DNA from 2 places in the Cellulosilyticum sp. genome. Region 2 is predicted to be linked to the other one. Evidence: predicted binding sites of a transcription regulator. Region 2 holds the regulator's gene; the other holds the start of a gene.

Region 1 (4,447 bases), on a different contig from region 2:
TCCAAGGTCTTTAAATGCACTAAGGTGTGTAAATGAAGCAGTAAAGCAGGATGAAAAATAATTCTAAAATAGCGCAAAGGTTAAAAATAGCATTCACTAATTCAATATTGGTGAGTGCTGTTTTTTGTGTGTCACATGTAGTTACTATGGATTTAAAGAAATCTTTGATAGTTTGAAGGATACAAATCATGATTGTGATAAATAATATTATGTAATATGACAAAGGAAAAATGAGAAAGAGGTGTATATAAATATGTGCACAGCACTAAGTATTCAATCTAAGGAAGAAAAAATCTTTTTCGGAAGAAATATGGATTTGGCGTATAACTTTAATCAGTCACCAGTTTTGTTACCCAAAAATTATCAATATCAGGATAAGGTGACAGGTGAAAGCGTGCATATAAAAAGAGCAATATTAGGGATGGGGGCAGTGATAGATCAACATCCTGCTATGGCTGAAGCTATGAATGAAAATGGGCTTGCCTGTGCTGGATTAAATTTTGCACGCTATGCTTATTTTGAAAAGACAATCAAAGAGAATAAGAAAAATATTGCACCTTATGATTTTATATTATGGGTATTGTCAAACCATGATACAGTAGAGGAAGTAGCACGTGAAATGGAGAATATCGAGTTGGTGGATGTTCCTATTAATGAGAAAACACCAATCCCTACGCTGCACTGGATGATTACAGATAAAAGTGGAAAATCGTTAGTGGTGGAAAAGACAAAAGAAAGGTTAAGTGTCCATGAAAATCCAGTAAATGTCATGACGAATGATCCTACCTTTGACTGGCATGTTACGAATTTAAATGAATATATGAAGTTAGAGCCTAAGCACCCAGCCATTGTAAAATGGGGAGAAAAGGAATTAAAAGGGCTTGGTATAGGGGCAGGAACGCTAGGGATGCCGGGTGATTTTGCTTCTGTTTCTAGATTTGTAAGAATAGCTTATGTAAGATCACATATGACGGAGATTAGGAATGATGCAGAAGCATTAGCACAGTTTTTCCACATGCTTGATTATGTTGAGATGGTTAAGGGTGGTGTGATAACAGAAGAAGGGCAAGAAGATATGACATTATATTCTTCATGTATGGATTTACAAAAGGGCATTTACTATTATAAGACATATGAAAATAACCGTTTAAATGCAATAGATATGTTTAAGGAAAGTCTTGATAATGGCAAAATGAAAATTTTTCCATATGCGGCAGTGCAAGATGTTAATTATCAAAATTAGGATGATATGAAGAAGTAGAAGAAGAGTAAGAGATAAGAAATAGCATTCACGAATTAAAGGTGTGAGTGCTATTTTTAATAAGGAAATAAATACAAATTGACGTATCATGAAATAGAAGGTATAATAATAACATATTCAGTAGTTGTTTATAGCTTTAATTTTGATTTACATGTTATTAGAGATTATATACATTGCTTGATGTAATCTGTAATATTATGTGAATTTTTAGTTCCATTTTCATTGCAGAAATTTATATTAGGAGGTACCAACATGACAGGTACAGTTAAATGGTTTAATGCAGAAAAAGGATTCGGTTTCATTCAAAGAGAAGATGGAGATGATGTATTCGTACATTTCTCAGCTATCCAAGGAGATGGATTCAAAACTCTTGAAGAAGGACAAAAAGTAAACTTCGATATTACTAAAGGGCCACGTGGCGCTCAAGCAGAAAACGTTACAAGAGCATAATTTTGTAACCAAAAAGGTATAAGCTAAATTTTAGCTTATACCTTTTTTTGTTAGATAAAAATACTGTTAACTAAAGATAAAGAGGATAGAGAAAATTGAAAAGGGGAAGGGCTTATTTTGTTTTGCGTGATTGAGTTTTTAATGGCATTAGGTGGAATTGAGAAAATAGCGAGTTAAGGCCCTAGGGGTAATTGCAAGGTGTATTATAAAATTTTTAAAAAAATTAGCACTCACCTGTTGACAGTGCTAACAAACGGTGGTATATTATATTCAGAACAAAGGAAGAGGGAAATAAAAAAGTAACACTCAAATCCCAAGTTCAAAAAATCAAAAAAATTAGTTTCACCACGGCATACATTGTCGCTTATAAAAAAGGAGGAATGACTTATGTTAATGCCTAGTATTTTTGGAGAAAACTTATTTGATGATTGGATGGATTACAAATTCCCAGATATTGACAAAGCTTTATATGGTAAACATGCAAAACAACTTATGAAAACTGATATCAAAGAGACAGATGAAGGTTATGAAGTTGCTATTGATTTACCAGGCTTCAAGAAAGATGAAGTGAATGTAGAGCTTAATAACGGTTATCTAACCATTAGTGCAGCTAAAGGACTAGATAAAGAAGAAAAAGATAAAAATGGCAAATACATTAGACAAGAACGTTATGCAGGTAGTATGAGCCGAAGTTTCTATATAGGTGAGAATATCACAGAAAAAGATATTCATGCTAAATATGAAGATGGTATCTTAAAACTCGATTTTCCAAAAGAAGAGAAGAGAGTAATAGAAAATAAACATTATATTGCAATTGAATAATAGTTAGGCAGTAGCCTATTTAACATAAATGCTCCAAAGGAGAAATCCTAAGGAGTATTTTTTTGTGTAATAAATAAAAATTATACTAAGTTATAAAATTTTATTATTTATTGTCGATAAATAGTACATATGTGTTTTGGGTACGAAAGAATTATTAAGAGGAGAGAAGGGCATGAAAGATAAGATTAATAGTAAAAAATATGGGAAGCTACAGAGCATTAAAATGCAGTTATTAATGGCATTTTTTGTACCAGTATGTTTTGTGATTCTAGTAGGCGTAACAGCCTATAATAAAGCATCTAAGGGAATCATTGAAAACTATAAAGTAGCTACAGAAAAATCTATTTATATGACAGCAGAGTATGTGAGTTATGGGTTTGAAAATGTAAAAACTATAGCAGTAGACTATCTAACAGATGCAAACTTAACTCAGTATTTGAAGGGAAAGATGGCGGATGATGCAGTAGGACAAGTCGAGTTTACTGATAGTGAGAAAGCAACACTAATTTCTAAAAACTTATCTACACCGTTTATATCTAATATTTATTTGTTTTCTAATGATGTCTATTCATTATCTACAAGTGCAAATTCTGTCACAGGATTTTATGATACCTATAAAAGTACTGACCAGGGAAAACGGATACTAGAAGGAGAAAATGTGTATCATTGGGTAGGCGAAAGTTCTAATATGGATGAAGTATTTGGCGTAGATTCAGAAAGCTATGGGATAAGATTAATCAAACGCTATTATGATACAGAGGCTTGTGTTGTCATTGATGTAGACAAGAATAACCTTCAAGATATACTAAGTAGGTTAGAACTTGGCGAAGGAAGCATGGTGTCGCTTATATCTAGTGATGGTGTAGAGTTACTTCAAACAGGCGAGAAGAAGAATATGATTTATGGTACAGATTTTTATAATATGGCAAAGGAATCTAGCTACCAAAGTGGTTACATAGAAAAAGTAAAATATGATAATAACTCATATATGTTTTTATTTGCCAAGATTGAAAATGCAGATGCAATGATAGGTGCACTTGTACCAACTAAGGTTATTACAGCGCAAGCTGAAGACATAAAGTATTGGACAATTATTATTGTTATTATAGCAAGTATTATAGCGGTCATAATAGGGATTAAGACGGCTATGGGTATTAGCAGCAGTATTCATAAGGTAACAGATACTTTAGGACTAGTAGCTGAAGGAGATTTAACCGCCAAGTTAGAGATTGAGCGAAAAGATGAATTTGCAGTACTGGCAGACCATATTAATCATATGATTGAGCAAATGAAGGGATTAATATCAAATGTCAATGAATTAGGGGGTGTCGTTTCTAATTCTGTTCAGAATATGGTAAGTTTCACAGGACAGTTTACGCAGTCTACAGAGCAAATTGCTGTAGCGATAGATGATATAGAAAAGGGACTTACACAACAAGCAACAGATACAGTAGAGTGTGTGGATCAAATGAATGGATTATCTACAACGATTAACCAGGTGCATACACAGACTCAGGCGATTCAAGAAATTACTGGAGAAACAAGCCGAGTTATTGGAGAAGGATTTGCACATATGGAGATATTAAATAGCAAATCTAAGGAAACGACAACGATTACTAAAGATGTTATTGAAACAATGGAGATGCTTCAAGAGAAGTCTAAGGCAATTGAATCAATTATTAATGTGATTAATGGCATTGCAGAGCAAACTTCATTATTATCGCTTAATGCATCTATTGAAGCAGCTAGAGCAGGTGAGGCTGGTAGAGGATTTGCAGTAGTGGCTGATGAAATTAAAAAGTTGGCAGAAGGAAGCGTTAAGGCGACAGGTGAAATACGCTATATCATAGATGAGATAGGAAGCTCGACAGGTACGGCAGTAGGGAAGGTAAGAGAGGCAAGTGAAATTATTAG
Region 2 (4,447 bases):
CCATTGTTTCAATACCAAGTGTAAGAGGTGTTACGTCAAGAAGAAGAATATCGCCTGAACCAGCTTCACCTGAAAGTTTACCACCTTGAATTGCAGCACCTACAGCTACACATTCATCTGGGTTAATTCCTTTGAATGGTTCTTTACCTGTGATACGTTTAACAGCATCTTGAACAGCAGGAATACGTGTTGAACCACCAACTAATAATACTTTGTCAAGTTCTGAAGCATTAAGACCTGCATCATTTAAAGCTGTTCTAACTGGTCCCATTGTACGTTCTACAAGGTCAGCTGTTAATTCATCAAATTTAGCTCTTGTAATTGTTACGTCTAAGCTTTGACCACCACTGCAGATGAATGGAATTAAAACGTTTGCACTTGTTTTTTGTGAAAGTTCTTTTTTAGCTGTTTCAGCAGCTTCTTTTAAACGTTGCATAGCAACTTTATCTGTTGAAAGGTCAATGCCTTCTTGTTTTTTGAATTCTTCTACTAAGAAATCAATGATTTTTTGGTCGAAGTCATCTCCACCAAGGTGATTATCACCACTTGTAGCAAGTACTTCGATAACACCATCACCGATGTCGATTACAGATACATCAAATGTACCACCACCAAGGTCATAAACCATGATTTTTTGTTCGTGCTCGTTATCAAGACCGTAAGCAAGTGCTGCTGCTGTTGGTTCGTTGATGATACGTTTTACATCAAGACCAGCAATGCGACCAGCATCTTTTGTTGCTTGTCTTTGGCTATCTGTGAAGTAAGCCGGAACTGTAATAACAGCTTCTGTTACACTTTCACCAAGATGAGCTTCAGCATCTGCTTTTAATTTTTGAAGAATAATTGCTGAAATTTCTTGTGGTGAGAATGCTTTGTCATCAATGTTTACTTTGTAATCTGTACCCATATGACGTTTAATTGAAATAACTGTTCTTTCGTGATTTGTAACAGCTTGACGTTTTGCTACGTCCCCTACAAGTCTTTCACCTGTTTTACTGAAACCTACAACTGAAGGAGTTGTTCTATTACCATCTGCATTTACGATAACAACTGGTTTTCCACCTTCCATTACTGATACACAAGAGTTTGTTGTTCCTAAGTCAATTCCTATTATTTTACCCATGATTAATTCCTCCTATCATTAATTGGCTACTTTAACCATACTATGTCTAATTACTTTTTCTTTATATAAATATCCTTTTTGAAGTTCTTCAACAATGATATTCTCCCCATATGCTTCATCATCTATGTGCATAATTGCATTATGAAGCTTTGGATCGAATTCTTTATCAAGTGCTTCAATAGGTGTTACTTTTAAATTTTCAAGTGCACTCATAAGTTGTTTATAAATCATTTGTACACCTGCATATAATGCTTTATCTGTACTATCAATCTTAAGAGCACGTTCAAAGTTATCAATAATTGGTAATAACTCTGCTACAGTGTTACTTACAGCGAAATCATAAGCATCTGACTTTTCTTTTTCGCTACGTTTTCTATAGTTATCGAACTCTGCCATTAAACGTTGAAGACGATCTAAATATTCGGCAGCTTTATCTTCAGCTTTTGTTTCTTCTGCTGTGCTTTCTTCTTTAGCTTCTACCTCTGAAGATTCAGCTTCTACTGTTTGCTCTGCTGCTACTTCTTCTTGCTGTAATGGTTGTTCTAAATCTTTATTTTCTTCCATTGTTTCACCCTTCCTACTAAGAACGTTTATGTTTTAGTTACACCTTGTTGTTATGCCTTTGTATCACCATCATTAAGTCCTCTTAGCATATTTGTAATATGATGAGAAACATATTCTAACACTGAGACTACCTCACTATAATTCATACGTGTTGGTCCTATAATACCAATGTTACCAATGGTATATTCACCAATGCTGTAACTTGTTGTTACGACACTGCAATCTTTCATCGGTGTCAAAGTATTTTCTTCACCAATACGAATTGTAATCTGATTTGGTGGATTATGATCTAAGATTTTTGCAAGATATGGTTTTTCTTCTAAAAGTTTAAACAGTTCTCTCGCCTTCTCTTTATCATTAAATTCCTGAAAATCAAGAATGTTATTGGCACCGCGTATGAAGATATTCGGTAAATCTCTTTCTTTTAAAGTATTGGCAATAGCATCTAAAACGCTGCTTGCAATACCACCATATTCTTTCATTTTTTCTTCAATTGATAAACGAATCTTGTCTAAACTAATTTGACTCAGTGCATTGCCCTTTAGACTCTCGTTAAGAATATTTGTAAGTGCCATACAAATATTAGCATCTAAAGCTTTCGGTGTGCTAATCATGTGATTTTTCACACTATTAGTGTCTGTAACTATAACACAGACCACACTTTGTTCATCCACCGGAACAAGCTGTAAGTGCTTAATACGCACTTGACTAATAGGCGGTGTCGATGCAATAGTGGCACAATTGGTAAGCATTGCGATAAGCTTTGCAGTTTCTTCAACTAAATCATCAATGCGTGTAATTTTCTGTTGAATCATATTCCCAATGATTTTTGCCACATCTGGACTAATATTTGTACGTTGCATCATGCCATCTACATAAAGGCGATAACCTTTATCTGAAGGTATTCTTCCAGCGGAAGTGTGGGGTTGCACAATGAAACCAAGCTCTTCAAGATCTGCCATTTCATTACGAATTGTCGCTGAGCTTACGCCCAAGTCATACTTTTTAGAAATGGTTCTTGAACCAACAGGCTCACCTGTTTGGATATAATCACGAATGATGGCTTCTAGTATTCTTAGCTTACGTTCATTCATATCCATATCATCACTTCCTTCTTTTTGTTAGCACTCACTAAAGCCGAGTGCTAACTACAATCTAAAGATATCACTTCTTAATATAATTGTCAATAACCTTCTGCAATTATTTTTAAAAATTATTACATATATTTACAAAGTCCGAATTAGCAAGATTTTGCCTTAGCAAATCCCTGTTAATTCGGACTTTGTTATGTCATAAGAAATGAACTAAACACTTCATTGCATACATCTAGGCCATAAGGCGTCAATTTTATCCTACCTTTATCTTTTACAAGAACCTTGTATTTTATCCATTTATTTAATTGCTCTTCATAAACATCCCAGACAGATTGTCCAAACTGTTTTTCAAAGTCATCTTCTGAAATGCCTTCAAGGAGTCTTAAACCTAGAAACATATATTCTTCCATACACATTTCTTCTGTCAGTTTTTCTTCTTCATGACGAATTTTGTGGACATCTCCTGCTGCTTCAATATACGCCTTAAGATTTTCTTCATTAGCATAACGGATATTGTTCCAAAGACTTCTTGCCCCAAGCCCTAATCCTAAATAAGGTATGCGTTGCCAATATACAATATTATGCTGGCATTCTTTATGAGGTTTTGCCCAGTTAGAAATTTCATATTGATGATAACCGCATTGCTTTAAATAGCTCTGGGCTAAATGATACATCTCACGGTCCAATTCCTCTGACACTTCTTCTAATTTACCTTCTTCATAACGCTTCCCAAAGCAAGTCCCTTCTTCAATAATGAGGGCATAAACAGACAGATGCTCCAAATCATATTTTGTGACTGTTTCAAGTGTTTGCTTAAATTCCTCTAAAGTTTGACCTGGTAATGCAAACATTAAATCTGCATTGACTGCACAATTTGTATAAGTCTTGACAAGATGTAAGCTTTCTTCCCAATCTTTAAAGGTATGTTTTCTGCCAATCTTCCTTAGAAGATAATCATGCGTCGTCTGAAGTCCCATGCTAATACGATTTATCGGATATTTTGCAATGACTTCTACTTTTTCTTTAGTCAGTGTTCCTGGATTCGCCTCGATGGTCCACTCTGCATTTGGTATTAATTTAAAGTTTTTTGTAATAGTTGCTGCTAGTTTGTCTAATAAAAAAGGCGGTAGTACCGTTGGGGTACCACCACCTATAAAGATAGACTTAATAGCTACCGCAGCATCTAACATTTTCCCATAGTTTTCGACTTCTTTAACTAAAGCATTTATATAAGCTTCCTGCATCTCTTCTTTAGGAAAAGATAAGAAATCACAATAAAAACATTTTGATGTACAAAATGGGATATGAATATAAAGCCCGATTTCCATTTTAAGTTCCTCTTTTAATTTTAATTTTTAACACTTTAAATTTTTTATTCATCTAATTTAAGTACGCTCATGAAGGCTTCTTGTGGTACTTCTACGTTACCTACTTGACGCATACGTTTCTTACCTTCTTTTTGTTTTTCAAGAAGTTTACGTTTACGTGAGATATCCCCACCATAACATTTTGCAAGTACGTCTTTACGCATGGCGCTAATTGTTTCTCTTGCAATAACTTTATTTCCAACTGCTGCTTGAATTGGAATTTCGAAGAGATGTTTCGGAATCTCTTTTTTAAGTTTTTCTGTGATTTTACGACCTTTGCTTACCACATTACTTTCATG

What was found. The regulator HrcA, encoded in region 2, represses chaperone genes, less so after heat shock. The targets are predictions, from matches to a motif close to TGTTAGCACTCNNNNNNNNNGAGTGCTAACA.
Region 1: a site for HrcA is predicted at 1,933-1,963, ahead of AC1VAQ_RS14370 (Hsp20/alpha crystallin family protein). Genes of this name have one in related genera too.

What each region holds. Positions count from the first base shown of each region.
Region 1 is NZ_CEVXFV010000036.1:16,987-21,433, reverse strand. Features, by position in the region: gene AC1VAQ_RS14385 (carboxymuconolactone decarboxylase family protein) at 1-61, shown strand, start outside; gene bsh (choloylglycine hydrolase) at 254-1,243, shown strand; gene AC1VAQ_RS14375 (cold shock domain-containing protein) at 1,514-1,711, shown strand; gene AC1VAQ_RS14370 (Hsp20/alpha crystallin family protein) at 2,099-2,533, shown strand; gene AC1VAQ_RS14365 (methyl-accepting chemotaxis protein) at 2,706-4,447, shown strand, end outside.
Region 2 is NZ_CEVXFV010000012.1:79,648-84,094, forward strand. Features, by position in the region: gene dnaK (molecular chaperone DnaK) at 1-1,123, opposite strand, end outside; gene grpE (nucleotide exchange factor GrpE) at 1,142-1,687, opposite strand; gene hrcA (heat-inducible transcriptional repressor HrcA) at 1,738-2,787, opposite strand; gene hemW (radical SAM family heme chaperone HemW) at 2,973-4,109, opposite strand; gene lepA (translation elongation factor 4) at 4,154-4,447, opposite strand, start outside.